Regions from separate parts of the Methylibium sp. Pch-M genome, predicted to be linked through region 4. Evidence: predicted binding sites of a transcription regulator. Region 4 holds the regulator's gene; each other region holds the start of a gene.
What was found. Region 4 encodes FNR, which switches genes on or off when oxygen is low (the NO sensors DNR and NnrR bind a similar motif). Its sites were predicted from a motif close to TTGATNNNNATCAA; they were not measured.

Region 1 (7,281 bases), 1.7 Mb from region 4:
GTTCGCGCGGCTCAGCTCGTCGCCGCAGGTGTGGCAGCCGCACTCCGGCAACGCGCGGCGCGGCGGCCACACGGTGCTGATGCTGGCGCTGCTGGAGGGCAGCGGCCTGGTGGTGGAGGGGCAGGAGTCGGTGGCGCTGGCGGCCGACGGCATCGTGCTGCTCGACCCGGCGCGACCCTGGCGCGTGGCGCTCAATACCGATTTCCGGGCGGTGGTGATCCGGCTCGAATCGGCGAGCTTCGTGCTGCGCCTGGTGCGCACCAGCGGGCAGGACCTGAACACCATCTCGCCGAAGACCGGCGTGGGCGCGGTCTGCCTGAACCTGGTGCGCTCGATCGCCGACGAGCTGGACCAGCTGGGCCGCCACGAGCTGCTGCCGATCGAGGCGACGCTGATGGAGCTGCTGGTCACCTGCCTGTCGCACGTGGACGACGAAGACGCGCAGGCCGCGGCGTCACCGGACGACTCCACGTCGGTGCAGCTCGGCCACCTGCGGCGCGTGTGCCGCACGGTCGAGGCGCGGCTCGGCGACGCCGAGCTGACACTGGAGGCGATCGCGGCGCTGGAGGGGCTGTCGCCGCGCTACATCCAGAAGCTGTTCAAGGCCGCGTCGGCCAGCTTCGGCGAGTACCTGAAGGCGCGCCGCCTGGAGCGCTGCCGGCTAGATCTGGCCAACCGCGCGCTGGCGCACTTCACGATCGCCGAGCTGTGCTTCCGCTGGGGCTTCGGCGATGCCGCCAACTTCAGCCGCGCCTTCACCGCGCGCTTCGGTGTCTCGCCCAAGGCTTATCGCGCCGCGCCGCCGGCTGACCCGGCACAGGGCCCCACGCAGCGCGGTGCGCCGGCGGCCGGCCTGACGACAAGCCCTTCCGTACGCGCGGCCGCGGCGGCCGACACACCGGAGGCGCGCCGCCGCCAGTTCGAGGCGGTGCTGACGGATCACGAGCGCTATGCGCTGGCGCTGGCGCTCGCGCCGAAGCGCGCGGTGCCGCACGCCGCGGAGGCCGGGCTCCCGGAGGCGCTGCCCGGCGCCGGGCATGCGCCCGAGTACCACTACATCCCGGTGTCCGACCGGACGGTGCACTGGGGCTACCTGAGTCGCACGCTGAAGCCGGTGATCAGCGTGCGCTCGGGCGACGTGGTGACGATCGAGACGCTGACCCAGCACGCCAGCGACGACCGCGAACGCATGATCGACGGCGACCCTGGTGCCGAGAGCGTGTTCCACTGGACCGCCACGCGCAAGGCGGTGGCGCGGCGCGGCGCCGGGCCGATGGATGCGTCGGTGTTCGGCCGCGGCGCGGGCGAGGGCTTCGGCGTGCACATCTGCACCGGGCCGGTCCATGTGCGCGGTGCCGAGCCGGGCGATGTGCTGGAGGTGCGCATCCTCGACATCCGCGCGCGCCCGAGCTGCCACCCGCAGCACCGCGGCAGGCTGTTCGGCAGCAATGCCGCGGCCTGGTGGGGCTACCAGTACCACGACCTCATCACCGAGCCGAAGAAGCGCGAGGTGGTGACGCTCTACGAACTGCAGACCGACGTGGCGGAGCCGTATGCGAAGGCCGTCTACAGCTTCCGCTGGACGCCGCAGACCGACCCCGATGGTGTGCGCCACGAGACCATCGACTACCCCGGCGTACCGGTCGACCCTGCCAGCGTCGACAGGCGCCACGGCGTGCTGGCGAAGGCGCGCGTGCCGATCCGTCCGCATTTCGGCCTGCTGGCGGTGGCGCCGAAGGAGAGCGGGCTGATCGACTCGGTGCCGCCGGGCTACTTCGGCGGCAACCTCGACAACTGGCGCGCCGGCAAGGGCGCGCGGCTGTTCCTGCCGGTGTCGGTGGAGGGCGCGCTGTTCTCGGTGGGCGACCCGCATGCCTCGCAGGGCGATGGCGAGGTCTGCGGCACCGCGATCGAGTGTTCGCTGACCGGCAGCTTCCAGCTCGTGCTGCACAAGCGCGCGCAGATCGCCGACGGTTTCCTCGCCGACCTGAACCACCCCTTCCTCGACGCCGAGGATGCGTGGGTGGTGCAGGGCTTCAGCTTCGCCAACCACCTGGCCGAGCTGGGGCCGCAGGCGCAGACCCAGGTCTACCAGAAGTCCTCGCTGGACCTGGCGATGCGCGACGCCTTCCGCAAGGCGCGCCGCTACCTGATGCAGGCCCACGGCCTGGACGAGGACGAGGCGCTGTCGCTGTTGTCGGTGGCGGTGGACTTCGGCGTGACCCAGGTCGCCGACGGCAACTGGGGCGTGCACGCGGTGATCCGCAAGGCGATCTTTCCGCCGGAGGCGGAGGGCGACGGGGCGGGCGCGGCGTCCGCCTCATCAACGCTGCCGGCTCAGCCGTTGCGGAACAGGAAGCTGTAGGCGTTGAGCGCCGGCACGCCGCCGAGGTGGGCGTACAGCACCTTCGAGCCGGCGGGGAATTCGCCGCGCCTCACCTTGTCGATCATGCCCTGCATCGACTTGCCCTCGTACACCGGGTCGGTGAGCATGCCTTCCTGGCGCGCGCACAGGCGGATGGCGTCGAGCGTGGCCTCGCTCGGCAGGCCGTACTCGGGGCCGCCGTAGCGGGTGTCGAGCACCACGTCCTGCGCGGTGATCTCGCGGCCCAGGCCCACCAGCTCGGCGGTGTTCTGCGCGATGCGCAGGATCTGCGCATGGGTCTGCTCCGGCTTGGCCGAGGCGTCGATGCCGATCACGCGCTCGGCCCGGCCGTCGGCCGCGAAGCCCACCACCATGCCGGCCTGGGTGCTGCCGGTCACCGAGCAGACCACGATGTAGTCGAACTTGAAGCCGAGCTCGGCCTCCTGCGCGCGCACTTCCTCGGCGAAGCCGACGAAGCCCAGGCCGCCGAGCCGGTGCTCGGAGCAGCCGGCCGGGATGGGGAAGGGCTTGCCGCCGGCGGCCCGCACGTCGGCCATCGCCTGCTCCCAGCTCGGGCGGATGCCGATGTCGAAGCCGGCGGCGTCGAGCCGCACGTCGGCGCCGAGGATGCGCGACATCTCGATGTTGCCGACGCGGTCGTAGACCGCGTCGGCGTAGTTGACCCAGTTCTCCTGCACCAGCACGCACTTCATGCCGAGGTGGGCCGCCACCGCGGCGACCTGGCGCGTCTGGTTGGACTGGATGCCGCCGATCGACACCAGCGTGTCGCAGCCCTGGGCCAGGGCCTCGGGGATCAGGTACTCGAGCTTGCGGGTCTTGTTGCCGCCGAAGGCGAGGCCGCTGTTGCAGTCCTCGCGCTTCGCGTAGAGCTCGACCTGCCCGCCGAGGTGGGCGCTCAGGCGCTTGAGCGGCTGGATGGGCGTGGGGCCGAAGGTGAGCGGATGGCGGGGGAAGCGCTGGAGGTTCATGGCGGGGTTCCTGCGAGGGCGAAGACGGTGCCGTCATCTTAGGAAAGCCGCCGGAAATCAGGGTTGCAAAGAAGATCGATCTTGCGCACCATCGAAAGATGAAACTCGAGATGAATCGCCTTTGATTGTTTGAGAAACACCATGTGCGCAACAAAAGTTCGTCGTCGCACCGCGCCGGCTGCCGGGACGCCGGCGCCACCCCCGGTGCCGCTCGACCGTACCGACAAGGCCATCCTGCGTGCGCTGCAGCGCGACGCCTCGGTGTCGAACGTGGCGCTGGCCGCGAAGGTGAACCTCAGCGCGCCGGCCTGCCTGCGCCGCGTCGAGCGGCTCAAGCAGGCGGGGCTGATCAAGGGCATCGTCGCGCTGCTGAACCCGGCCGCGCTGGACGCCGGCATGCTGGTGATGATCGGCGTGGTGCTGGACCGTTCCACGCCCGATTCCTTCGCCGATTTCGAGAAGGCCGCTGCCCGCGTGTCGGGCTGCATGGAGTGCCACGTGGTGACCGGCGAGTTCGACTACTTCATGCTGGTGCGCACGCGCGACAACGACAGCTTCAACCGCCTGCATGCCGAGCAACTGCTGCACCTGCCGGGCGTGCGGCAGATCCGCTCGTTCATGGTGCTCAAGCAGGTGCTGTCGACGACGCAGTTTCCGGTTTGAGGCGGCAGGCGCGAGATCAGACCGATGGGGCACTCTGCTGCGCTCATGTCCCCCGCCGCCGACCTTCGGCCGTCGTCTCCTCCTCTACTTCGCTCCGCAAAGCGCCCCACCGGCCTGATCCACCACCGTCATTGGTGTTCGACCGTCGCAACTCACCGTTGTGTCTGCCAAGGACGTCGGGTGGCCGACGGAGCGAAGTAGAGGAGGAGGCCAGGCGCAGCCTGGCCGGGGGACATGAGCGCAGTCGGCCACCCGATGGCTTTGGCCGCCCCGCACATCGACGATGCGCAAAGGAAACGCTTTACCCCGCAGCCAACGGCGCACTGGTCCGGCGGCCCGAGAAGTCGGTCCAGCAGCCGGCCTCGAAGTCGTAGAGCTTGCAGCGCCGCGCGGTGTCGGCGTACCAGCGCCACGAGAACGGCTGCACGACGATGTGCCCCGCGAGCCGCTCCTCCAACAGCCGCTGCGCCCGCTTTAGACGGTACAGCGGCACGCTCATGTCCACGTGGTGCGCGGTGTGCTCCATGATGTGGTGCAGCGCGCTGCCCATGAAGGAGCGGAAGGTCAGGTGGACCGTGGTGGACACGAAGGGCTGCGCGTCCGCCCAGCGCCGCTTGTCCTCGTACCACGCCACGCCGGTGTGCGTGTGGTGCACGTAGACCACGAAGCCGATCATGCCGTTCCAGAACACGAAGGGCAGCACGAAGCCCGTCAGCACCAGCAACGCGGCCGACTGACCGGTGGCCGCCGCGGCCGCCACCAGGCCGGCGATCCATGCCGCCGCGCCCGCGACCACCAGCACGCCGTCCCAGAAGAACGCCGCGCGCCGCGTCGGCATGGTGCGCCGGTTCGGGAACAGCAGCCGGCTCCACCAGATCTCCACCAGGTAGTAGAGCCAGGGGGCCCAGCCGCTGCGGTACAGGCGCTCGAGCCCGCGCCGCCAGCGCGGCAGTGCGCGGTAGGCCTCGAGCGTGCGTGGTTCCCACACGAAGTCGAAGCCCTTCAGGTTGGTGTAGCCGTGGTGCACCACGTTGTGCCCCACCTCCCACAGGCTGTAGGGCGTGAGCGAGGGCAGGAACACCAGGCGGCCGAGCCAGCGGTTGAGTCGGCGGTGCGGCGTGAGGCTCTGGTGGCAGGCGTCGTGGCCGAGGATGAACAGCCGGCCGATGACGAAGCCGGCCGCCATGCCTGCCAGCAGCTTCATCGGCAGCGTCTCGAACGCGACGGTGGCGGTCAGCGCGGCGCCCAGCAGCAGCAGGTCGACGAGCGTCAGCGCGAGCGCGTAGGCCGTGCTGCGCGAGGCCAGCGGCGCCAGCCAGGCGCGGATCAGCTTGCGGTGGGGGATGGCGCTCGGGGCGGCGGACGGGGGCGCGAGGTCGGGACAGGCAGCAGGCATCGGAGGCGGGTGGCGCGAACGCAGGCGGATCGGAACGCCGAAGGCTAGGGCCGCGGGCGGGGGCTGTCCTTGACGGCGGTCAAGCGGGCGCGCCGGGCGTGTGCGCTCGTTGCCCGTGCACGCACGCGGCGTGCGCGATTCGGGGATGATCGGCGGCCAGCGGCGCTGGCGGCTGCCCGCGTCCCGTCTTCCTTCCCCGATGAATTCGACTTTCCTGCGCAGGGCCCTGGTGCTGGGCCTGCTGTCCTCGATCGGTCCGTTCGCGATCGACATGTACCTGCCCGCGCTGCCGGCCATCGGCAGCGCACTGCAGGCTGACGTGCACGCGGTGCAGATGAGCCTGATGGCCTTCTTCGTGTCGTTCGCGATCAGCCAGCTGGTCTACGGTCCGGCGTCCGACATGTTCGGCCGCAAGCCGCCGCTGTACGTCGGCATCGGGCTGTTCATCGTCGGCAGCGTGGGCTGCGCGCTCGCGCCCGACATCGGATGGTTGATCGCCTTCCGCTTCCTGCAGGGCCTGGGTGGCGGTGCGCCGATCGTGGTGCCGCGCGCCATCGTGCGCGACCTGCACACCGGCGTGGAGGCCACGCGGCTGATGTCGCTGCTGCTGCTGGTGTTCAGCGTGTCGCCCATCCTCGCGCCGCTGATCGGCAGCTTCGTGATCGACGCCGCCGGCTGGCGCGCGATCTTCTGGGCGGTCACCGGCATCGGCGTGGTGGGCCTGCTGCTGGTGGCGCTGACGCTGGAGGAGACGCGGCCCGCCGCGCAGCGCACGCAGAGCGATGTGGCGAGCACGCTGCGCGCCTTCGCGCTGCTGCTGCGTGATCGGCATTTCCTGGGGCTCACGGCGATCGGTGCCTTCGGCATGGCGAGCTTCTTCATCTTCCTGGCCAACTCGTCCTTCGTGTTCATCGGTCACTACGGGCTGACGCCGCGCGAGTACAGCCTGGCCTTCAGCGTGAACGCGGCCTCGTTCATCGGCGTGTCGCAGTTCGCCGGCCGGCTGACGGCGCGCTTCGGCCTCGCGAGCATCGTGCGGGTGGCGGTGCTGGGCTTCGCGCTGTCGCTGGGTGCGCTGCTGGCGTTCAACCTGGCCGGCATCGACCGGCTCGACGTGATGATCGTCGTCATGCTCGTCGGCTACGGTTTCCTCGGCCTGGTCGTGCCCACCACCTCGGTGATGGCGCTCGACGACCACGGCGAGATCGCCGGTGCCGCGTCGGCGCTGATGGGCACGCTCCAGCTGGTGCTCGGTGCAGGGGTGATCGCGCTGATGAGCGGCTTCGCCGACGGCAGCGCGCGGCCGATGGTGGCCGGCATGGCGGCCGCAGCGCTGTGCGCGCTGCTGCTGACCTGGTTGACGCTGGGCGGGCGCCGGTCGGCCGCGTCGGCGGCGACGCGGCCCTGCAGCTGAGCCGTCGCGACGCTCAGTCGGCCGGCGAGGACGAGGACGCGCCCGAGCTGCCGACCGACTTGAGCTTCTGCCCGCCGCTCTCGATCACCTCGCCGGTCTTGCGCACCCCCTTGCGGACCGCGCGGCCGGTGGCCTCGGCGCCGGTCTCGATGGCTTCGCCGGCCTTGTGCGCGCCGCGCTCGATCGCGGCGCCGGTCTTCCTCGCGCCGCGCTCGATGGCTTCGCCGGTCTTGACCGCGGCGTTCGACACGGCCTCGCCGGTCGCGCTGGCGGCCTGCTTCACCTTGGACGGTGCCTCTGCGGCCACGGCGGCCGCGCAGGCGATCAGGGCAATGGCGATGACGGGGGTCTTGCGCATGGGCTCGCTCCTCGCGGACGGTGCGCCGGCATCCCGCGGGGCGCCGGTCAGTCGCGATTCTGCGCGAACCGGTCGCGCTGCCTGTCGCAGGGTGTG
Region 2 (7,281 bases), 940 kb from region 4:
CTGTTTCTTGAAGTCGTGGAACGTGTAGCCGACGTCGCGGGCCTCCAGCCAGGCGCGGGCCCGCTTCACGGTGTCGCAGTTCGGGATGCCGTACAGGGTGATCGTGGGCATGGAATCAGCGACCGTCGAAGAGATCGTCGCACTGCGGATCGACGTTGTTGCCCAGTTCAGCCACCTTGTCGGAGGTGTCGAGGCTGACCTGGAACCACACGCAGAACGGCGTGTCGTAGCGGTAGGACCAGAGCTGGTGCTGCTGACGTGACAGGAAGCGCACATTCGACGGATGGCCGATGCGCCGCAGCACTTCCTCGCGGCTCATGCCGATCTGCAGTGCATAGAAATTCTTCTCGGTCAGCACCTGCTCCCAGCGCTGCAGCCGCTGGTCGGCATCGAAGTCGAGCATGTAAGTGTGCTTGCCCATCGGTCCTCGGGCGAACTCCAGCCGCTCACCGGACGGGGCGAGAGCATAGCGCCCGGTCGGCGACCCCATGCGCTCGATGACTTGCGCCTGCGGTGTACCGACGGGCAGGCCCGAAGGGCTGTAACCGGCACAGGCTGACAGCGCGAGCACGCCGATCCACAGCGGCATGCGGCGCACGGCGGTCGATGCGGCAGCGAGGGTCGACGGGCTCATGCGCAAATTCTGCCCGCGAGCGAAATCCGACCCCGTCGCGCGGAGATGGCGATGGAGCGACGTCGCTCAATCGCGACCCGGCAGCCGCTGCGTCGCGCCCGCCGTCGGCAGGCGCCACATCCACAGCGCGACGGCGGTGCAGCACAGTGCGGGCGCCCATCGCCAGGGCGAAGACAGCCACCACCACGACCAGACACAGCCCAGCGTCATCATCACCGTGGCCAGTCGCTTCGCCGCCAGCGGGATCGCGCGATGCGAACGCCACGCCTGAATCATCGGTCCGAAGCGTCGATGCCCGAGCAGCCAACGTTCGCAGCGTTCGCTCCCGCGCGCGAAGCAGAAGGCCGCCAGCAGCACGAAGGGCGTCGTAGGCAACAGGGGCAGCACGGTGCCGACCAGGCCCGTCAGCAAGGCCAGCCCCCCCGCCAGCGACCACAGTGCGCGAATCCAGCGCGGCGTTGGGGGAACTGAGGCCTCGTCCTGCATGGACGCAGTATCGGTCCGCCGGAGACCGATCGGCCGCCCGGGCCGGTCTCGAGCGCTCTAGACGGACCTCGCCGTCGCCCGGCCGGCCAATGCCTCCAGCGCGGAGCCCAGACCCAGCAGGGTCGGTTGCGCTTCGGTGATGCGCCTGAAGACATCGGCATACACCGTATCGCCCTCGCCGCCGGCGAGCGGGTCGCGGTTCAGCAGGAAGGCCGCGTCGAGCTCGCTCCAGTCCTGATCACCGAGCACGCGCTCGGCCATCGGCAGCACCATCGCCTCCTCCGTGCGCATGTGGTTCAGGTAGAAGTGCATGTAGGCTGTCATCGACCGCTCGAAACGCCCGCGTCGCTCCTCGCCCTGGGGCGTCTCGGCCATCACCTCGAAAGCCAGCAGTTCGTGTTCGAGCCTGCGGATGAACTGCTCGCCCTGGGCATGGTCCTGATCGAGCCGGTTCAGCACAGCGGTGCGCTCTGCGCTGCGCGACCGCAGCATCGGGAACAGCAACCGGCTTTCCTTGGCATGGTGCAGGCGCTCGGGAAACTCGTCGACGTAGAAGAGCATGGCGCGCAGCATCCCGAAGTCCGGCAGCGTTCCGCGCCGGCGATGCTCGCCCAGCATCAGGTGGATGGCGCGCAGCATCGCAGACAGCGCCCGATGCTCCTGGCGAATGATGGTCAAGCTGGCGTGCACGGGGACTGATGCAGTGTAAGAAAGCGTACGGCCACGGCAAGAAGCCCCCGCCGCGCGTCGGTCGCTAGCGTCGATCCAGACTGCTCAGAGGGCCTTGCGCCAGATCAAGGGGGCGTTCATTCGCAGCGAAGGAGACACGGTGTAGGCGCGTTCGTACAGCACGCGGCGCGATCGCCCTACTGCCTTTGGACTGCAGGCCACCCATCATCGAGTGACCACGGCCCCATCCACCCTGGGTGGTCCCACTTGCCCAACTTCGAGGAGTCATCCCATGAGCGACAAGCAAGTCATCCACATCCTGAACGAACTGATCGAAACGTCGAAGGACGGCCAGTACGGATTCGCGAAATGCGCCGAGCGGGCCGAGTCCGTCTCCCTCAAGCAAACGCTGCAGGCCCGTGCCGCGGAATGCGAAAGCGCCGCGGTGGAGTTGCAGGCCCTGGTCTTGCAGCACGGGGGAAGCCCCGAGGATCATGGCAGCGTCGCCGGCGCCCTTCATCGGGGATGGGTTTCGGTGAAGGATGCATTGACCGGCAGCAGCGATCACGCCTTGCTGGAGGAGTGCGAACGCGGCGAGGACGCGGCGCTGGCCCGTTATCGCAAGGCGCTGAAGCAGCCACTGCCGATCGACGTGCAGCAGACCCTCGGCCGGCAGTTGCTTGGGGTGCAGGCCAACCACGACCAGATCAAGGCGCTGCGCGACAGCGTGACGTCCTGAGTCCTGCAACCGACGCTTCGCACATGTCGGACACCGGCTACGACTCCTTCAACAACCGCGTCGAACTGGCTTCGGCGCGGATTGCAGGCTGCTTCTCTTGCCTGGCCATCTTCGAGCCGGCCGACGTGGTGAGCTGGACGCACGGCGAATCCACCGCCATGTGTCCGCTCTGCGGCGCAGACACGGTCCTGCCCCACGTCGGCAGCCTCGCGACGTTGCGGGCCGTGCATGCCGGGCTGCTGGACAACTGCGACGAGACGATCCCGGCCGTGCTGACGCTGACGCCCGAGACCGACTAGCAGACTCAGCGCATCTCGAAACCCGGGTAGCCACCGGCGGCCAGTTCTTCGCAGCGCTGGCGGTATTTCCCGACCCCACCGATGTACGACAGCATGCGGCGCTGCTTGCCCTTGACATTGGTTCCCATGTACCAGGAATCGGTCTTGACCAGCAGCGTCGCGTTGGAGGTCTCGTCGTGGTGAGCCACCCATTCGTCTTCCAGCGACCGGCTGGGCTCGATGACGGTCAGACCTTTGCGGCGAAGCGCCACCAGGCACTCGGTGATCCAGTCGACCTGCTGCTGCAGGCAGGTGGTCATGTTGCAGAAGGCCGCCGACGGCGCCAGCGGCGCCCCGGTCGTAAAGAGGTTGGGATAGCCGTGCACCTGCAGGCCCATCGTCGTGCGGATCTCGCGGCCCCAGTCTTCCTTGAGCGAGCGCCCACCGCGACCGCGGATGTCGATGCGCGTCAGTGCACCCGTTCCCGCATCGAAACCCGTCGCCAGGATCAGGATGTCGAGTTCGTGGAGCTTGCCGTCCGCGGTTCGCACACCCTCGGGCGTGACGCACTCGATCGGCGACGCCTTCACGTCAACGATCTCGACGTTCGGGCGGTGGTAGGCCTCCAGGTAGTTGGTGTCCAGCGGCACGCGGTTGGTCCCGAAGCCGTAGCTCGTGGGGATCAACTTCTCGCACAGCACCGGGTCCTTGAGCCGCTCGCGCATCTTCCCGCGCACGAACTCGGAGACCTCGGCGTTGACCTTTTCGTCGAAGAACATTTCGGAGAACGAGGCCAGCCACAACGCCAGCGAGCCGTCGTTCCAGAGCTCCTCCAGCACGGCGATCCGCTCCTCGGGCGTCCTTTCGGCCCAAGTGCCGTAGCCGCCGAAGTCGTAGACGTGGCCGGCGAAGGTGCGCTGCACGCGTTCCTTCATCTCGTGGAAGCGGCTCGAGAACCCGGCCCAGACCGCCTCGGTGTACTTCGGGTTGTTCATCGGGATGGTGTATTGCGGCGTGCGCAAGAACACCTTCAGGTGGCCGACCTGACTCGCGATCGTCTGGATGACCTGGATGCCCGTCGCCCCGGCGCCCACGATGCCCACGCGCTTGCCGGTGAAATCGACCGGCTCCTTCGGCCACCGCGCGGTGTGGAACAACTGGCCCTTGAAGCTGTCCTGACCGGGGAACACCGACGTCAGCGGCGCCGACAGCATGCCGCAGCAGGTGATGAGGAAGCGCGCCTGGACGGTATCGCCCTGGTCGGTCGTGATCGACCAGCTCTGCGCAGCTTCATCGTAGTGCGCCGCCTCGACGCGCGTGCTGAACCGGTAGTGCTTGCGCAGGTCACAGCGGTCCGCCACGTAGTTCAGCCAGCGCTCGGACTCGGGTTGCGCCGGGAAGCGCTCGCTCGGCTTCCACCCCTTGTAGAGCTCTTCCGAGAACCAGAACTGGTAGACCTCGGCCGTGGAATCGAACCGGGCGCCCGGGTAGCGATTCCAGTACCAGGTGCCACCGACGTTGGAGCCGGCCTCGAAAGCCTGGACGTCGAACCCCTGCTCGCGAAGGCGGTAGACCTGGTACAGCCCGGCGATGCCTGCCCCGATGACCACGGCGTCCACCTTGGTGGTCTTGGCAACGGTCTTGTCGTTCATCACGGTCCCCTTCACTTGGTGATTTCAGCGGCCGTGACCGAGCGTCGCGTCACGGGAGAAGCGCGGTCCAAGGATGGAGGAGCGAAGGCAGCATTTCCGTCACGCAGGCGACAGAGGCCATGGGATGTAACCCTTAGACCGGCCGCCGCCGTCGGACAACGAATGACCCTGAGTCGTCGGTGCCATTCGAGGCTCGCGTGAAAACCCGTTTGCCACCAGGAACATCGACCCGAGGAGCGGATGCCATGCCCGATCAAATGAGCCTGCCAGGAGTCCCTGCCGAGCCCGCACTGTTCGAGCCTGAGGTCGTCCGCGGGCGCGCGGGCCAGTTGCGTGGCTACAACCTGTTCTTTGCACTCGTCCCTCTGCCTGACGACGCAGAACACCTTGCACAGGTCGGCGCCGAGCTGCGCAGGCGCCACGGGCTGCGGGGTCCGTGCCTGCCACCTCAGAACCTGCACGTCAGCCTGCATGCGGTCGCGGGCTACGCCAACAGGATCCCTCGATCGGATATCGACGCTGCCCGGGCCGCGGCTGCCCGAGTGACCTGGCCGGGTTCGTCCATCGTGTTCGATCGCGCCTGCAGCTTCGACACCGCAGGCAACAACCCCTTCGTCCTGCGCTGCGATGCTCAAAGCGATGACGCCGTGACCCGACTGCGGGACACACTGGGGGACGAACTCCGCCGCGCAGGGCTCAGGCCGAAGCCGTCCCGCACACCCCACATGACGCTGCTCTATGACCCGATACTCGTACCAGAGCACCTCATCGAACAGACCGAATGGATCGCCGCGCGATTCACACTGATCCTCAGCCACCAAGGCCACGGACATCACGAGAGGCTGGGCGGTTGGCCATCGCCTGATGAGGGATCTCGCGCGCGCGACAGCCAGAAATGACAAAGGCCCCGCACTGTCGTGCGAGGCCTCGTCTTTCTTGGTGGGCCCTGAGTGACTCGAACACTCGACCTACGGATTAAGAGTCCGCTGCTCTACCAACTGAGCTAAGAGCCCGTGAACTGGCCACGGTGTGCACCCCGTGAGGAGCGCCTTGGTGGGTTGTGCGTGACTCGAACACGCGACCAACGGATTAAAAGTCCGCTGCTCTACCGACTGAGCTAACAACCCGCCGTAGAGCCGCTCATTATAGCCAGACTTTTTTCTCGGATTCAAGTCTGCGCTTCACGGACCACGAGGCTCTCGATGATCTCACCTGCGGCGACCAAACCGAAGGTGGCCGTGACGCTGACGGCGGATCCGTAGCCATGGCAGTTGAGGCTGCCGTCAACGCGACAAGCCTCGTCGGGTTCGCTCACGGCCTCGCGCGAGAACACGCAGCGCACGCCGATCGCCCCCTTGCGCGCCGCCGCGTGCCGCTGTCGCAGGCGCTGCCGGAGGGACGCCAGCAAGGGATCGTGGGTCACCTCGGCGAGGTCTTCGACCTCGACCGCTTGCGCGCGGCGCTTGCCGCCGGCGGCCCCCACCGATACATAGGGCAAGCCGGCGTCGAGCGCCCACGCCGCCAGCAGCGCCTTCGCGCGAACCTGATCGCAGGCGTCCACCAGCGCATCGACGCGTTCCGGCAACAGCGCCGGCCAGTTGTCGGCCTCGACAAAAGCTTCGACCGCATGCACCCGGCACGCCGGATGGATCTGCGCGATGCGATCCCGCAATGCCAGCACCTTGGCCTGGCCGAGGGTGGCATCGAGGGCTTGCACCTGCCGGTTGATGTTGGACTCGCTGACGTGGTCGAGGTCGATCAGCGTGAGTGCGGCCACGCCGCTGCGCGCAAGCGCCTCGGCCACCCAGGAACCGACGCCGCCGACACCGACCACGCCGATCCGGGCCGCCCTGATCCGACGGTAGCCGGCCTCTCCGTAGAGCCGCCGCAGGCCGCCGAAGCGGCGCTCCAGGTCGGCTTCGTCCGGCTCCGGCAACGCGCTCACTTCAATGAGGCGAGCCGCTCACGACCGGCCTGCGCGGCCTCGCTCTTCGGGTAGTTCTTCAGCAGTTCGTCGAGCGTGCGGCGTGCGGACTTGGTGTCCTTCAGCTCGAGCTGGCAGTTGGCGATCGACAGCAGGGCCTCGGGCGCACGCGGGTGGTCGGGCGCCGCAGCCACCAGCGCGCGGAAGGACGGGATGGCGTCCTTGTAGTCGCGCTTGCCGTACTGTGCATTGGCCAGCCAGTACAGCGCCGCAGTCGAGTAGCCGCTGCTGGGATAGCGACGCTGGAAGGCGCTGAAGGCGTTGACCGCGCCGGCAAAGTCGCCCTGCCGGAGCACGTTGACGGCCTCGCCGTACAGCCGCGTTTCCTCCGGCTCGGCGAGGAATTCCTTGCCGTCCAGCGTGACTTTCTGCGGCTCCATCTTGCGCAGGCGTTCGTCGATGCCCTGCTGCACGTCCTTCTGTTTGCGCTGCAGTTCAGCCACATCGCGCTGCAACTGCTCGTCGCTGCCACGCAGCTTGGCCAGGTCCGCGCGCAGCTGCTCGATGGTGGTGTTCAGGTCGAGCACGCTGCGCCGCAGCTGGTTCACCTGCTCGGTCAAGTCGGCTTCGCGCGCCTTGGCGGCCTGATCGACCTGGTCGATGCGCGCTCGCGCATCGAGGATCGCACGGCGCGCCTCGTCGTCGTCGAACAGACCGGCCTGTGCGGCCCCGGCACCCAGCAGTGCCGCAGCCAGGATCGCCGGGCGCCAGCCGGCGATCCTGGCCACCGTGACGGTGCTGCGCGTCATCTCAGCGGTCGCGCAGTTCGGCACGGCGGTTCTTGGCCCACGCCGCCTCGTCGCTGCCGGTGACCGCCGGACGCTCCTTGCCATAGCTGA
Region 3 (7,281 bases), 1.9 Mb from region 4:
GGCCGGTGTGCGCAGCGGCGGCGCGGCGCCGCTCGCGGCCTGCTCCAGCAGCCGCGGGCTCGCCACCGGCGTCAGCGTCTCGCCGAACAGCCGCACGGCGCCGGCCGGGGCACGCTGCGCGCTGCAGTAGCGGATCACGATCTCGACCTCGGGGTCGTCCAGGTCGGCCAGCCGGTCGTTGGCGTCGATGCGGATGTCGAGGTCGGGGTGGTCGCGCTGGTAGGCCTCGATGCGCGGCAGCAGCCACAGCGAGGCGAACGACGGGAAGGTGTTGAGGTTCACGCCGCGCCGGCCGCGCGCGCTGCGGATCTGGCGCACGCCGGCATCGAGCCGCTCCAGCGCCGGCGTCACGGCGGCGAGCAGCGCGACACCGTCGCCGGTGAGGGCGACGCTGCGCGTGCCGCGGGTGAACAGCGAGCTGCCGACCTCGTCCTCGAGCGACTGGATCTGGCGGCTGATGGCCGGCTGCGTGAGGTGCAGTTCCTCGGCCGCGGCCCGGAAGCTGAGGTGGCGCGCCACCGCCTCGAAGGCGCGGATCGGACCGACGGCGAGGGGGCGCTGGCGTGAGGTATTCATGCGTTAATGTCATCAATGAGGGGCCGCGATCTCATTGGATCGTGGGTCGATTCTTCACGATGATATGACGCATGGATCCACCAATACAGGGTCCGAGGGAGCACGACATGAGCATGCAGCAATCGCAAGAATCGATGGGCCGGACCGACCCCGTCTGGCGGCTGGTCCGCGGCCAGACGCTGCGCCTGCAGGCCGCCCGCAACACCCGCTGGCTGCGGCTGCGCGAAGGCCGGCTCTGGGTGACCGCCGAGGGCCGCCTCGGTGGGCAGATCCCGGAAGACTGGTGGCTCGCGGCCGGCCAGAGCCTGCGCCTGCCGGCCGGCACCGAGGTGCTGGCCGAGGGGTGGTCGGTGGCCAGTTTCGAGGTGCTGGAAGAGCCGGCGGCCTGAGGCCTCCGGCGACGGCGCCCGCCTACCGGGCCGGCTTGCGGCGGCGTGGCGCGGCGGCGGGCTTGCGGACCCGCGCCGCCTGGGCGCGCAACGCCGCCTCCAGCGCCAGCCGGGCCCAGGGTCGCAGCGCATCGGGTGACTCGGTCGCCTCGTCGGGCGGCGTCCAGTAGCTCATGGTGGCGGTCCGCACCACGCCGTCGCGCGAACTTTCGTAGACGAAGGCCCGGCCGCCGGCGTCTCGCCACTGCGGCAGCGTCTGCGCGTCGGTCTTGAGGTAGAGCTGGTCGGCGGCGATCAGGCCGATCATCAGCCCGTCGAGGTAGAGGCCGTGGCCGCCGAACATGCGCTTCGCATGCGCCGGGCCCATGGAGGACAGCAACTCGACGCAGTGCGCAGCAAATTCGTCGCGGGGTGGGGCCATTGCCACAGTGTAGGCAGCGACCTTGGGGCGCAGGCCATCCTGCGGGGCAAAATCCGGACTGCCTCGATGACACGCCACGCCAGCCCGCCACGGACCCGCCCATGACCCTGCCCTACGACCCGATGAGCCGGCCGGACAAGGCGCAACTGCGTCGCATGCTGCAGGCCGAGCGGCAGAGCCTGGCCGATCGCCTGGAGCGCGCCGAGCAGCTGCAGGGGGTGTTGCGGGTGTGGCTCACGCAGCGGGAGGACGTGACGGTCGGCGCCTACTGGGCCATCAAGGGCGAGTTCGATCCCCTGCCGTCGCTGCACCGCTGGACCGAGGGCGCCGGGCATGGCACCGGCGAGGGGCCGCCGCGCCGCATCGGCCTGCCGGTGATGAACCGCCAGACCAAGCAGCTGCGCTTCCACCAGTGGTACCCCGGCTGCCCGATGGAGGAGGATGCCTACGACATCCCCAAACCCAAGGGCACCGACCTCGTGATGCCGACGCTGTTGCTGGTGCCCTGCGTCGGCTTCGGCCCGAAGGGCCTGCGGCTCGGCTACGGCGGCGGCTTCTACGACCGCACGCTGGCGGCACTGGAGCCGCGGCCGTTCACGGTGGGCATCGGCTACCGGCACGGCTACATCGACTGGCTCGAGGGCGAGCCGCACGACATCCCGCTCGACGCCATGCTCACCGAGGACGGCGTCGCCTGGTCGCGCGAGGACTGATCGAGTCAGAAGCGCCAGCCGAGCCCGACGCCGAACAGCACCGGGTCGACCTTGAAGGTGCCTGCCTTCACGCCAGCGGCCGACACGTCGGTGCGGATCTGCACCTTCTTCACATCGACGTTCAGCACGAGCCGCTCGCCGAGCGGCACGTCGAAGCCGGCGCCCACGGACAGCCCCACGCTGTTCTTCTCGATGCTGAACGGCGCCGGCAGGTCGACCGACGAGAAGCGCGTGTAGTTGATGCCCGCGCCGAGGTAGGGCTGGACCGCCGCGCCGGGCAGGAAGTGGTACTGCAGCGACAGCGTCGGCGGCAGGTGCTTGAGGCTGCCGATGCGCGTGCCGGAGGCACTCACGTCCTGCTTCTGCGGATAGGTCAGCACCAGTTCGGCGGCCCAGTTCGGCGTGAAGAAGTAGCTGATGTCGAGTTCGGGGAAGGTCTTGCTGTCGATGGCCAGGCCGACGCCGGTGCTGTCCTTGTTGGCCGGGTCGAGGTGCAGCGCGCGCACGCGCACCAGCCAGTCGCCGCCGGTCGGCGCGGCGGTCGCGGCGCCACCGAGGGCGGCGAGGGCGAGGGCGGCGAGGATCTTCTTCTTCATGATGAGCTTCACTCCGGAATGCACGGGGAGCTTCCCGCCCGTGCATTGCAGTGCGTGGCGGGACGCCGTGGCTTGCGTTGGCTCAAGCGCGCGGTCGCGCAGCGTTGGAGCCGCCGCGGCTTTCTGAGGCAGATCAACCCGGCGCGTCGCGGTGTGCACACGGCGCTACAGTCGCCGCACCGCCTTCCCAGGAGTCGCGATGGCCCGCTCGACCGCCTACCTGAAGACCTACCGCGTCGGCCGCAAGCTGCGACTCAAGGACATCGACCCCGGCGCGCGGCCGGCCGCCAGCAGCAGCCGCGAGGCCGACGATGCGCGGCTCGCCGAACTGGCGATCGAGATCGACCGCCTGCAGGACCTGCTCTACGCCAACGGCAGCGCCGGCCGGCCGCCCAAGCTGCTGCTGGTGCTGCAGGGCATGGACACCTCGGGCAAGGACGGCACCGCGCGCTCGGTGTTCCGCCAGTGCAGCCCGCTCGGCGTGCGGGTGGCGGCCTTCAAGGCGCCCACCGAGGTGGAGCGCGCGCACGACTTCCTGTGGCGCGTGCACGCCGTGGTGCCGCGCGCCGGCGAGGTGGTGGTGTTCAACCGCAGCCACTACGAGGACGTGCTGGTGCCCTTCGTCGAAGGCTGGATCGACGCCGCCGAGCGCCAGCGCCGGCTGGCCCACATCAACGCCTTCGAGCGCCTGCTGCACGACAGCGGAACGACCATCGTCAAGTGCTTCCTGCACATCTCGAAGGACGAGCAGCGCGAACGGCTGCAGGCGCGTCTGGACGACCCCGCCAAGCGCTGGAAATTCCAGGTCGGCGACCTCGAGACGCGCGCGAAGTGGAAGGCCTACCTGGCCGCCTACGAGACCGCGCTGGCGGCCACCTCGACCGCCTGCGCGCCCTGGCACGTGGTGCCGGCCGACAGCAAGAGCAACCGCAACCTGATGATCGCGACGCTGGTCGCGCAGGCGCTGGCCGGCATGAAGCTCAAGCCGCCGAAGCCCGACTTCGACCCGGCGGCGGTGCGCGTGGTCTGAGCGCGCCGCGCGCGTTTCAGCCGCGCGCCGACGCGAGCCGGCGGCAGACCTCCAGCGTCAGCGCCGACTGGTTGAGCGTGTAGAAGTGGATGGCCGGTGCGCCGCCGGCGATCAGCCGCTCGCACAGCCGCGACACCACCTCGATACCGAAGGCGCGGATCGACGCGGCGTCGTCCATGTAGCCTTCCATCTTCAAGGCCACCCAGCGCGGGATCTCGATGCCGTCGCGCATCGCGAACTGCGCGATGCGCGCGTAGTTGTGGAACGGCATGATGCCCGGCACGATCGGCGCGTCGACACCCAGCGCGCGCACCTCGTCGAGGAAATGGAAGTAGGCGTCGGGGTTGTAGAAGAACTGCGTGATCGCCGCGTCGGCGCCGGCCTTCATCTTGTTGGCGAAGTGCTGCAGGTCGCGCCGCGCATAGCGCTGCTGCGGGTGGTACTCGGGGTAGGCGGCCACCTCGATGCGCAGGTCGGTGCCCTGGGTCTCGCGCACGAAGGCGATCAGCTCGTTCGCGTAGCGGAACTCGCCGGCCGTCGCGGTGCCGCTCGGCAGGTCGCCGCGCAGCGCGACCAGGCGGCGGATGTTCTGCGCGCGGTAGGTGCCCAGGATCTCGGCGATGCCGGCGCGCGTCGAGCCGACGCACGACAGGTGCGGCGCCGCCTCGAAACCCAGCGCGGCAATGTCGCGCACCGTCGACAGCGTGCGGTCCCGCGTCGAGCCGCCGGCACCGTAGGTCACGCTGAAGAACTCGGGGGCCGCGCTGCCCAGCTCGCGCACCACGGTCTTCAGCTTCTCGCTGCCGGCCTCGGTGTTGGGCGGGAAGAACTCGAAGCTCACCGGCACCGGCAGCTTCAGGGAAGGTGTGTCGCTCATGTGTCTGACTCCAGCCGCCGGCCCGCAGGCACGGCACAGATGAAAAATTCGCGGTTCCCGTCGCCGCCGGCGACCACGCTGTCCAGCCACGCCGTCACGTCCAGGCCCAGTTCGCCGCAGGTGGCCCGCAGCTTGCGCTGCACCTCGGCGTAGGAGGCGGCGCTCTTCACCAGGCCGCCCTTGCCGATGTCCTTGGGCTGCAGCTCGAACTGCGGCTTGACCAGCGCGAGCAGCCGGCCGTCGGCCGCGAGCAGCGGCACCAGTGCCGGCAGCACGGTGGTCAGCGGGATGAAGCTCAGGTCGGCGACGACCAGGCCGAAGCCGCCGGCCGGCATGGCTGCGCCCAGCACCTCGCGCGTCAGGCCGCGGGCGTTGATGCCTTCGAGGACGGTGACCTGCGCCTGCCCGCGCAAAGAGGGATGCAACTGGCCGCGCCCCACGTCCACGCCCACCACGTGGGCCGCGCCATGCGCCAGCAGCACCTCGGTGAAGCCGCCGGTGCTCTGGCCGACGTCGAGCGCCGTCACGCCGTCCACCGCGAGTCCGCACTGCGCCAGCGCGCCGTCGAGCTTGAGCCCGGCGCGCGACACCCAACGCAGCTCGGCGTCGTCGGTGATGCGCAGCTCGGTGCCGTCCGGCAGGTCCTCGCCCGACTTGCGCAGCCGCACCCAGTCGGCCGCCGCGCGCCGCTCGACCGCGCCACGGTCGATCAAGCGCTGCGCGGCCGAGCGCGTCGGCGCCAGCCCGCGCTGAACGAGAAGCTGATCAACACGTGGCATGTGGATGAACCGAGTAGACGCCGCGGACCCGGCTCCGCCGGCCCGCCAGCGTCGCCCCCTCGAGGGGGAGCGGCGCAGCCGCAACGGGGGTGGGCGTCAATACCAACGGGGGTGGGTGTCAATACCTATAGGTGTCGGCCTTGTACGGACCGGACTTGCTGACGCCGATGTACGCGGCCTGCTCGTCGGTCAGCTCGGTCAGCATCGCGCCGACCTTCTTCAGGTGCAGGCGCGCGACCTTCTCGTCCAGGTGTTTGGGCAGCACGTAGACCTTGCCGGCCTGGTAGCTCGCGCTCTTGGTGAACAGTTCGATCTGCGCGATGGTCTGGTTGGCGAACGACGAACTCATCACGAAGCTCGGGTGGCCGGTGGCGCAGCCCAGGTTGACGAGGCGGCCCTTGGCGAGCAGCGTGATCTTCTTGCCGTCCGGGAAGACGACGTGGTCGACCTGCGGCTTGATCTCGTCCCACTTCAGCTTCTCGAGCGAGGCGACGTCGATCTCGTTGTCGAAGTGGCCGATGTTGCAGACGATGGCCTCGTCCTTCATCGCCGCCATGTGCTCGTAGCGGATCACGTTCTTGTTGCCGGTGGCGCTGACGAAGATGTCGGCCTTGTCGGCGGCGTACTCCATCGTCACGACCTTGTAGCCTTCCATCGCGGCCTGCAGCGCGTTGATCGGGTCGATCTCGGTCACCCACACCTGAGCGCTCAGTGCACGCAGTGCCTGCGCCGAGCCCTTGCCCACGTCGCCGTAGCCGGCCACGCAGGCCACCTTGCCGGCGATCATCACGTCGGTGGCGCGCTTGATGCTGTCGACCAGCGACTCGCGGCAGCCATAGAGGTTGTCGAACTTGCTCTTCGTCACCGAGTCGTTGACGTTGATCGCGCGGAACAGCAGCGTGCCCTTGGCGCTCATCTCGTTCAGTCGGTGCACGCCGGTGGTGGTTTCCTCGGTCACGCCGATGATCTGGGCGCTCTTGCGCGTGTACCAGGTCGGGTCCTGCGCCAGTTTGGCCTTGATCGCGGCGAACAGGCAGGTCTCCTCTTCGCTGGTGGGCTTGGAAATCACCGACGGGTCCTTCTCGGCCTTCTGGCCCAGGTGCATCAGCAGCGTCGCGTCGCCGCCGTCGTCGAGGATCATGTTCGGGCCTTCGCCTTCGCTGCCCTTGGCGCCGAACTCGAAGATGCGGTGGGTGTAGTCCCAGTAGTCCGCGAGCGTCTCGCCCTTGTAGGCGAACACCGGCGTGCCGGCCGCCACCAGCGCGGCGGCGGCGTGATCCTGGGTGGAGAAGATGTTGCACGAGGCCCAGCGCACCTGGGCGCCCAGCGCCTGCAGCGTCTCCACCAGCACGGCGGTCTGGATCGTCATGTGCAGCGAGCCGGTGATGCGCGCGCCCTTGAGCGGCTGGCTGGCGGCGAATTCCTGGCGGATCGCCATCAGGCCGGGCATCTCGGTCTCGGCGATCTTGATTTCCTTGCGGCCCCAGTCGGCGAGCGACAGGTCGGCGACGTGGTGGTCGTGGGTGGGGGCGGGCTTGAGGACGGCGCTCATGGACAGGTCTCCGTGGTTCGGGTGACCACAGGCCAGGGACGCGAGGGGAGTCGGGTGCAACTCACCGGCGGCCTTCGGGCCTGCGGGTGAGCGCCGTTGCATCGGGGGATGTCTTTCGAGCCTGGCTCCCGGGCGGGAGTCGCAACGCTCCTCGAAAGAGCGCGCATTCTAGCGCGGGCGGCGACAAGTCCGGGCTTGCAGAGGGGGCGCCCGGGCGTCACGCGGCGCGCTGCGCGACGATGCGCGGCCACGGCATCACGAACACGCGCCGCGCGATCTCCGCCGACAGGCCTGCCGGCTCGGCATGGTCGATGCGCACGCGCAGGCCGTCGGGCTCGTGGGCCAGCA
Region 4 (7,281 bases):
CCGGGCGCAGCAAGATCTGCTGCAGGAAGGCGTCGGCGATCGAGTCCTTGACGGTGATCTCCTTGCCGGTCTTCGGGTTCTTGAACTTGCACCACGGGCCACCGTCGATCGGCTGCGCGCCGAACTCCTTCTGCGCCAAGCCATAGGCCCAGTCGCGGAAGCCGCCCTCGGTGAACTTCATGATGTTGCCCTTGTGCACGATGGTCACGCTGGGCTTGTCGTTGTCGATCGCGTACTGGATGGCCTTGCGCACCAGGCGTTCGGTGCCCTCGCGCGACACCGGCTTGATGCCGATGCCCGAGGTGGCAGGGAAGCGGATCTTCTTGACGCCGAATTCGTCCTGCAGGATCTTGATGAGCTTCTTGGCCTTCTCGCTCTCGGCCTCGAACTCGATGCCGGCGTAGATGTCCTCCGAGTTCTCGCGGAAGATCACCATGTTGGTCTTGTGCGGCTCCTTCACCGGGCTCGGCACCCCTTCGAAGTACTGGATCGGGCGCAGGCAGACGTAGAGGTCGAGTTCCTGGCGCAGCGCCACGTTGAGCGAGCGGATGCCGCCGCCCACGGGCGTGGTGAGCGGGCCCTTGATCGAAACCACGTACTCCTTCAGGACCTGCAGCGTCTCTTCCGGCAGCCAGACGTCGGGGCCGTAGACCTTGGTCGACTTCTCGCCGGCGTAGATCTCCATCCAGTGGATCTTGCGCTTGCCGCCGTAGCTTTTCTCGACCGCCGCGTCGACCACCTTGATCATCACCGGCGTGATGTCGAAGCCGGTGCCGTCGCCCTCGATGAAGGGGATGATCGGCTGATCGGGCACGTTGAGCGAGAAATCGGCATTGACGGTGATCTTTTGGCCGTCGGCAGGCACCTTGATGTGCTGGTACATGGACTTGCGTCTCCGCTGGGTAAGGGGTCGGAAGGAACAGAGGGGGTGGCTTCGATTCTAGGCGAGCCATCGTGCGGTGCAGCGAGCCGGCGGACGCCTGCCGCGAGCGCCATCGATCCGCTGCGTCAGACCGCCTTGCACCACGGCCCGGACGGGCCGGTCAGCTGCAGCCAGATCGCCCATCCGCCAGCCGTCACCAGCAGGGCACCGGCCCACCTCGCCGCGCCGGCGCCCTGCCCCAGTCGACCGAGCACGCCGCGGCCGAACAGCAAGGCCAGCGCGCCGCCCAGCGCGAAGGCGAGCATGACCGCCGCGCCCGCCAGCGGCCCGTCGGCCAGCGCCGCAACGACCAGCGCCGAATAGAGCAGGCCGCAAGGCCAGGCCGCCCACAGCAGACCGGCGGAGCCGGCCCAGGCCCAGCCGCGCCGCCGCCCCATGGCGGGGAGCGGCCCGAGCATGGGTACGGCTACGCCGGGTGCGGAGCCGGTGCCCAGCACGATGCGGGGCATGCGCCCGGCCACCAGCAGCCACAGGCCGAACACCACCACGGCCACCTGCAGCAGGGTCCACAACGGCCGCAACCAGGTGGTGGCCTGGGCCAGTTCGGCCATCCATCCGGCCCCGGTGGCCACCAGCGCCCCCGCCAGGCCATAGGACAGCAGGCGCCCCAGATGCAGGGCGGCGGCGGCCCGCGCAGGCCGTGCGCTGCCGCAGGACCGCTCGATCGCCGCGCAGGGCGCGGCGCACATCGCGGCACAGTGCGGACTCCCCGCGATGCCGATCGCCAGCCCGGCCGCCACCAGCGAGAGGCTCATGCAGCGACCGTCCCTTGCGTCAGATCAGCCGCGAATAGCGTTCGCGATCGCGGTCGGCCTGCAGGTGACGATCGAACACCATCGCCACCGCGCGCACGAAGTACCAGCCCAGCGGGGTGAGCTGGATCGCGTCGTCGTCGATCTCGATCAGCCCCTGCCCGGCCAGCGGCTGCAGCCGGCGCAGTTCGGCCTCGAAGTAGCGCCGGAAATCGAGCAGGTGGGCCAGTTCGATGGATTCGAACACCACCCGCCCCTGGCACATCAGCGCCATGATCACCGAGCGGCGCACCACATCGTCGCGCGTCAGCACCAGGCCGCGCACCACCGGCAGTTCCCCGGAGCGCAGGGCGTCCTGGTACTCCGGCAGCGTCTTCGCGTTCTGGCTGTAGGTCGCGCCGATCCGGCCGATGGCCGAGACGCCCAGGCCGATCAGGTCGCAGTCGGGCTGGGTGCTGTAGCCCTGGAAATTGCGGTGCAGCCGGCCCTGCCGCTTGGCCGCGGCCAGCGCGTCACCCGGCAGGGCGAAGTGGTCCATGCCGATGTAGTCGTAGCCGTGCGCCAGGAAGGCGGCGATCGCGTTCGACAGCATCGTCACGCGCTGGGCGGTGCCCGGCAGGTCTGCCGCATGGATGCGCCGTTGCGGCTTGAAGCGCTGCGGCAGATGCGCATAGCTGTAGAGCGCCACACGGTCCGGCCGCAGCCGCGCCACCTGCTCCACCGTCCGGGCCAGCGAGGCCGGGGTCTGCTTGGGCAAGCCGTGGATCAGGTCGACATTGATCGAATCGAAGCCCAATGCGCGCGCGCTGGCGATCAGCGCCTCGACCTGCTCGGGCGGCTGCACGCGGTGCACCGCGTGCTGCACTTCGGGGTCGAAGTCCTGCACGCCGAAGCTCAGGCGGTTGAAACCCAGCGCCTTCAGGTGCGAAAGCCGCGAGGCACTGACGGTGCGCGGGTCGACCTCGATCGAGCATTCGGCCTGCGGCTGCAGGTCGAAGGCACCGCGCAGCAGAGCCATCAGCTGCGACAGCTCCGCATCGTCCAGGAAGGTCGGCGTACCGCCGCCGAGGTGCAGCTGACTGACGCGCTGGCGGCTGCCGATCACGTCCTGGTGCAATGCCACCTCGCGGCCCAGCCACTCCAGGTACTCGGTGCCGCGCCGGTGCTGCCGCGTGATCACCTTGTTGCAGGCGCAGTAGTAGCAGACCGACTCGCAGAATGGGATATGAACGTAGATCGACAGCGGTGTGCCACCGCCCACGGCGCCCGCCGCCGGGGCGCCGCTGCGGCGCTGGCCCAGGGCCTGCCGGTACTGAGCAGGGCCGAAGGCCTCCACGAAGCGGTCGGCGGTCGGGTAGGAGGTGTAGCGCGGCCCACCGGCGTCCAGACGACTCAGGAGTTCCTCGCTCGGCGCAGCCGGTTCCAGCATGTCGGTCAGGGTCGGAGGGGGCATGTCCGGACTGTGCCGAGGGCCTCTCACCGGGCTCTTGATCTGGGTCAAGGCCGGTCGCCGGTGGCCTCCGACAATCCACGCACAGCTTGAGGTCGATCATGCAACTTGCCCCTCACGACACCGCCGCCGACTCGCATGCGCCATCGCGGGCGGCGCACAAGATCATAATGAAGCGCATGGAACGTGAACCGATCCGCATCGAGGCCCTCAAGGTCGCATGCTCCAGTTGCAACCTGCGCGAGCTCTGCCTGCCGGTGGGCCTGTCGGACGATGACCTTGACCACCTCGACCAGCTGGTCGGCAGCCGCCGCCCTGTGAAGCGCGGCGACACGCTATTCCACGCCGGGGATCGCTTCGAGTCGCTCTATGCGGTGCGCACCGGCTTCTTCAAGACCTGCGTGTCCGCCGACGATGGCCGCGACCAGGTGACCGGTTTCCAGATGGCCGGCGAGTTGCTGGGCCTGGACGGCATCAGCACCGACCGCCATGCCTGCGACGCGGTGGCGCTGGAGGACTCGCAGGTCTGCCAGATCCCCTACTCGCAGCTCGAGAAGCTGTCGCGCGAATCCACGCCGCTGCAGCACCAGTTCCACAAGATCATGAGCCGCGAGATCGTGCGCGACCACGGCGTGATGCTGCTGCTCGGCAGCATGCGGGCCGAAGAACGGCTGGCCGCCTTCCTCCTCAACCTGACGCAGCGGCTGCAGGCGCGCGGCTTCTCGGCCTCGTCGCTGGTGCTGCGCATGACGCGCGAGGAGATCGGCAGCTACCTCGGCCTCAAGCTCGAGACCGTGAGCCGCACCTTCTCGAAGTTCCAGGACGAAGGCCTGCTCGAGGTGAAGCAGCGCGACATCCGCGTACTCGACGAATCCGGGCTGCGCCGGCTCGTCAACGGCCCGGCCTGCTGAAGGCTCGCCGCCGGCCTCGCCCGGCGCGACTCAGGGCCAGCGGCGAGGCTCGGTATTGGCCGGCTCCGGCGTCGCCAGCAGCAGCGTCAGCATCGACGCCAGCGCGCACACGATCCAGAACGCGAAGAAGGCCAGCGTGTAGACGCCGGCCGGCGACACCGTCTCCAGTGCGCGACCGACCCAGCCGCTCAGGTCCGCAGGGTCGGCGGCGCTGAACACCAGGGTCTCCAGCACCCCGGCCATCAGGAAGGACGGCCAGGCGATCCACAGCGTGCGTTGTCTCATCGTCGCGAGTTCCGGGTCGATGCGCGGTACGTTCAGCGCTCGGGACGCGGCGTGGCCGCATGGTTGCGCGCCTGCACCGCCGGCGTGTCGCTGCCCAGCGGTTCGCTGCCACGGCTGAGCACCGGATCGCTGCCGCGCACGGCGATCACGGCGGTGACGATGCCAGCCACCACCACCGCCAGCGGGCCGCCCAGCACCAGCCACAGCATGGGCTCGCGCCACCAGGGCAGCGGCCGCTCCGGCATGGGCGTCGGGCGGGTTGCGTTCTCGTTCGGGATCATGGGCTGCTCCGGAGGGGGCCGCACTCAGCGCGGCACGACGAAAGTGGACTTCTCGGACACGCTGGCCGCCGGCTGCACGCCATCGGCCTCGCGGATGATCTCGAAGCGCAGCGGGTGGGCGCCCGGGCCGAGCGCCGCGGCGCTCTGCGGCGGCACCTGTACCGCGACCGGCACCCAGCGCGACTCGGCCGGGGCCAGCCGCACCTCGTCACGCACCTGCGCCTGTGCACCGGCGATGTCGCTCACCACCACCCGGTAGCGCTGCGCCGACTCGGTGGCGTTCATGATCTGCAACCGGTAGACGTTCTCGATGCGCCCTTCGTCGACCAGCCGTGCCAGCGTACCGCGGTCGCGCACCACGTCGACGCGCATCGGGCTGCGCAGCACGAGGCTGGTGACGAAGCCGACCGAGATCAGCAGCAGGATCACGCCGTAGACCAGCACCCGCGGACGGAGCACGCGCCGCCAGTCCAGCGTGCTCCGTCCGGCGGCCAGGCCGTTCTGCGTGGCATAGCGGATCAGGCCGCGCGGATACGCCATCTTGTCCATCACACCGTTGCAGACGTCGATGCAGGCGGCACAGCCGATGCACTCGTACTGCAACCCCTCGCGGATGTCGATGCCGGTCGGGCAGACCTGCACGCACAGCGTGCAGTCGATGCAGTCGCCCTTGCCCTGGGCGGCCAGCGCGTCGTGCGCCAGGCTGCGCGGGCGCGAGCCGCGCGGTTCTCCGCGCCCGCCGTCGTAGCTGATGATCAAGGTGTCGTGGTCGAACATCGCGCTCTGGAAGCGCGCGTACGGGCACATGTACTTGCACACCTGCTCGCGCATGAAGCCGGCGTTGCCATAGGTCGCGAAGCCGTAGAACAGCACCCAGAACGCTTCCCAGGGGCCGGGCCCGGCCGAGCCCGGACCGGCCAGGCCGATCAGTGCGAGCACCTCGCCGCCCAGTTCGCGGATCGGCGTGAAGTAGCCGACGAAGGTGAAGCCGGTCCACAGGCCGATCGCCAGCCACACCGCGTGCTTGGCCGACCGGCGGGCCAGCTTCGCGGCGCCCCAGGGCGCGGCATCGAGCTTCAGGCGCGCCTGGCGGTCGCCCTCGATATGGTGCTCGACCCACATGAAGATCTCTGTGTAGACCGTCTGCGGGCAGGCGTAGCCGCACCACAGGCGGCCGGCCACCGCGGTGAACAGGAACAGCCCGTAGGCCGACAGGATGAGCAGGCCCGTCAGGTAGATGAAGTCCTGCGGGTAGAGCACCAGGTCGAAGATGTAGAAGCGCCGTGCGCCCAGGTCGAACAGCACCGCCGGGCGGCCATTCCAGGGCAGCCAGGGCAGCCCGTAGAACACCAGCTGCGTGAGCCACACCAGCGCCCAGCGCCACGCAGCGAACCAGCCATGCACCGAGCGCGCGTGGATGGTCGCCTGTTTCGCATACAGCGAGACCATCTCGCCGGTGTCGTCGGACACCGGCGCGATCGGGATCACGCGTGACGCCGGTCGACTCATCGGCAACTCGCGCCGGGGCGACGGCGGTGACTCATTTCGCTGCGGCCGTGGTCGTGGCCCCGCTGTTCGAGAGCCCCCAGACGTAGGCGGCGAGCACCTGGATCTGCGCGTCGCTCAGCCGCCCGGCGTGCGCCGGCATCAGGTTGGTCTTGCCTTCGTTGATCATCCGGACCACCGCCTCCTCGCCCCAGCCGTGCAGCCAGATCCGGTCGCTGAGGTTGGGCGCGCCGAGCGCCGGGTTGCCCTTGCCGCCCGGGCCGTGGCAGGCGGCGCAGGCCGTGAACTTGGTGCGCCCGATCTGGGCCGCGATGCTGTCGTGCGGGCTGCCCGAAAGGCTCAGCACGTAGTTCGCGACGTTGCGCACATCGTCGGCACTGCCGACTGCCGCCGCCATCGGCGGCATCATGCCCTGGCGCCCCTGGGCGATCGATTGCGCAATCTGCTCGGGCGACCCGCCGTGCAGCCAGTCCGCATCGGTCAGGTTCGGAAAGCCCTTGCTGCCCCGCGCGTCAGAACCGTGGCACTGCGCGCAGTTGTTGATGAACAGCCGCTCGCCCAGCGCACGCGCCTGCGGGTCGCGTGCCAGATCGGCGGCCGACATCGCGGTGAAGCGCTCGTAGAGCGGCTCGACCTGGGCACGGCCGCGCGCCATCTCCGCTTCGTATTCCGTCTGCGATGTCCACCGCAGTTGCCCCGGGTTCGTGCCCAGGCCCGGATAGAGCACCAGGTAGAGCGCGCCGAACAGCACCGTCAGCACGAACAGGCCCATCCACCACAGCGGCAGCGGGTTGTTCAGCTCGCGCAGATCCTCGTCCCAGACATGGCCGGTGGTGTTGTCGCCGGCCATCACCTTGCGGCGGCTGGCGATGAACAGCAGCACCAGGCACGCCGCGAGGCCGGCGATCGTGACGATGGCGATGAACAGCGGCCAGCCGACCGCGACGAAATCACTCATGACGGCCCTCCAGCCGGGTTGCGGCCTCGTCGGCCGCGAACGGCAGACGGGCAGCTTCTTCGAAGCTCTCATTGCGCCGACGCGACAAGGTCCAGGCGACGATGCCGATGAAGACCAGGAAGGACAGCAGCGTCACGGCCGCCCGCAATTCGTTCAGGCTCATTTCGTGCGTCCTCTTCTCACTTCACTGCGGTA

Region 1: a site for FNR is predicted at 5,483-5,496, ahead of C1M51_RS07880 (fatty acid desaturase). Genes of this name have one in related genera too.
Region 2: a site for FNR is predicted at 1,905-1,918, ahead of C1M51_RS01470 (hemerythrin domain-containing protein). Genes of this name have one in related genera too.
Region 3: a site for FNR is predicted at 2,819-2,832, ahead of C1M51_RS06120 (OmpW family protein). Genes of this name have one in related genera too.

The regions. Positions count from the first base shown of each region.
Region 1 covers NZ_CP029606.1:1,642,627-1,649,907, reverse strand. Annotated here, with positions in the region: gene C1M51_RS07895 (acetamidase/formamidase family protein) at 1-2,365, shown strand, start outside; gene C1M51_RS07890 (1-aminocyclopropane-1-carboxylate deaminase) at 2,338-3,354, opposite strand; gene C1M51_RS07885 (Lrp/AsnC family transcriptional regulator) at 3,496-4,017, shown strand; gene C1M51_RS07880 (fatty acid desaturase) at 4,319-5,413, opposite strand; gene C1M51_RS07875 (multidrug effflux MFS transporter) at 5,613-6,827, shown strand; gene C1M51_RS07870 (hypothetical protein) at 6,841-7,185, opposite strand.
Region 2 covers NZ_CP029606.1:313,676-320,956, forward strand. Annotated here, with positions in the region: gene C1M51_RS01455 (arsenate reductase) at 1-111, opposite strand, end outside; gene C1M51_RS01460 (hypothetical protein) at 116-634, opposite strand; gene C1M51_RS01465 (YbaN family protein) at 701-1,120, opposite strand; gene C1M51_RS01470 (hemerythrin domain-containing protein) at 1,178-1,798, opposite strand; gene C1M51_RS01475 (PA2169 family four-helix-bundle protein) at 2,082-2,528, shown strand; gene C1M51_RS01480 (hypothetical protein) at 2,552-2,827, shown strand; gene C1M51_RS01485 (NAD(P)/FAD-dependent oxidoreductase) at 2,833-4,458, opposite strand; gene C1M51_RS01490 (2'-5' RNA ligase family protein) at 4,704-5,357, shown strand; tRNA gene C1M51_RS01495 (tRNA-Lys) at 5,396-5,471, opposite strand; tRNA gene C1M51_RS01500 (tRNA-Lys) at 5,510-5,585, opposite strand; gene C1M51_RS01505 (ThiF family adenylyltransferase) at 5,627-6,403, opposite strand; gene ybgF (tol-pal system protein YbgF) at 6,400-7,191, opposite strand; gene pal (peptidoglycan-associated lipoprotein Pal) at 7,193-7,281, opposite strand, start outside.
Region 3 covers NZ_CP029606.1:1,294,070-1,301,350, reverse strand. Annotated here, with positions in the region: gene C1M51_RS06140 (LysR family transcriptional regulator) at 1-576, opposite strand, end outside; gene C1M51_RS06135 (DUF2917 domain-containing protein) at 684-965, shown strand; gene C1M51_RS06130 (TfoX/Sxy family protein) at 988-1,386, opposite strand; gene C1M51_RS06125 (5-formyltetrahydrofolate cyclo-ligase) at 1,488-2,099, shown strand; gene C1M51_RS06120 (OmpW family protein) at 2,105-2,695, opposite strand; gene C1M51_RS06115 (polyphosphate kinase 2 family protein) at 2,895-3,725, shown strand; gene metF (methylenetetrahydrofolate reductase [NAD(P)H]) at 3,742-4,602, opposite strand; gene C1M51_RS06105 (TlyA family RNA methyltransferase) at 4,599-5,381, opposite strand; gene ahcY (adenosylhomocysteinase) at 5,500-6,933, opposite strand; S-adenosyl-L-homocysteine riboswitch at 7,015-7,092, opposite strand; gene C1M51_RS06095 (metal ABC transporter permease) at 7,151-7,281, opposite strand, start outside.
Region 4 covers NZ_CP029606.1:3,319,330-3,326,610, forward strand. Annotated here, with positions in the region: gene icd (NADP-dependent isocitrate dehydrogenase) at 1-883, opposite strand, end outside; gene C1M51_RS16020 (sulfite exporter TauE/SafE family protein) at 1,009-1,698, opposite strand; gene hemN (oxygen-independent coproporphyrinogen III oxidase) at 1,718-3,148, opposite strand; gene fnr (fumarate/nitrate reduction transcriptional regulator Fnr) at 3,325-4,056, shown strand; gene C1M51_RS16035 (hypothetical protein) at 4,087-4,341, opposite strand; gene C1M51_RS16040 (nitrogen fixation protein FixH) at 4,374-4,622, opposite strand; gene ccoG (cytochrome c oxidase accessory protein CcoG) at 4,647-6,131, opposite strand; gene ccoP (cytochrome-c oxidase, cbb3-type subunit III) at 6,163-7,086, opposite strand; gene C1M51_RS16055 (CcoQ/FixQ family Cbb3-type cytochrome c oxidase assembly chaperone) at 7,079-7,249, opposite strand; gene ccoO (cytochrome-c oxidase, cbb3-type subunit II) at 7,266-7,281, opposite strand, start outside.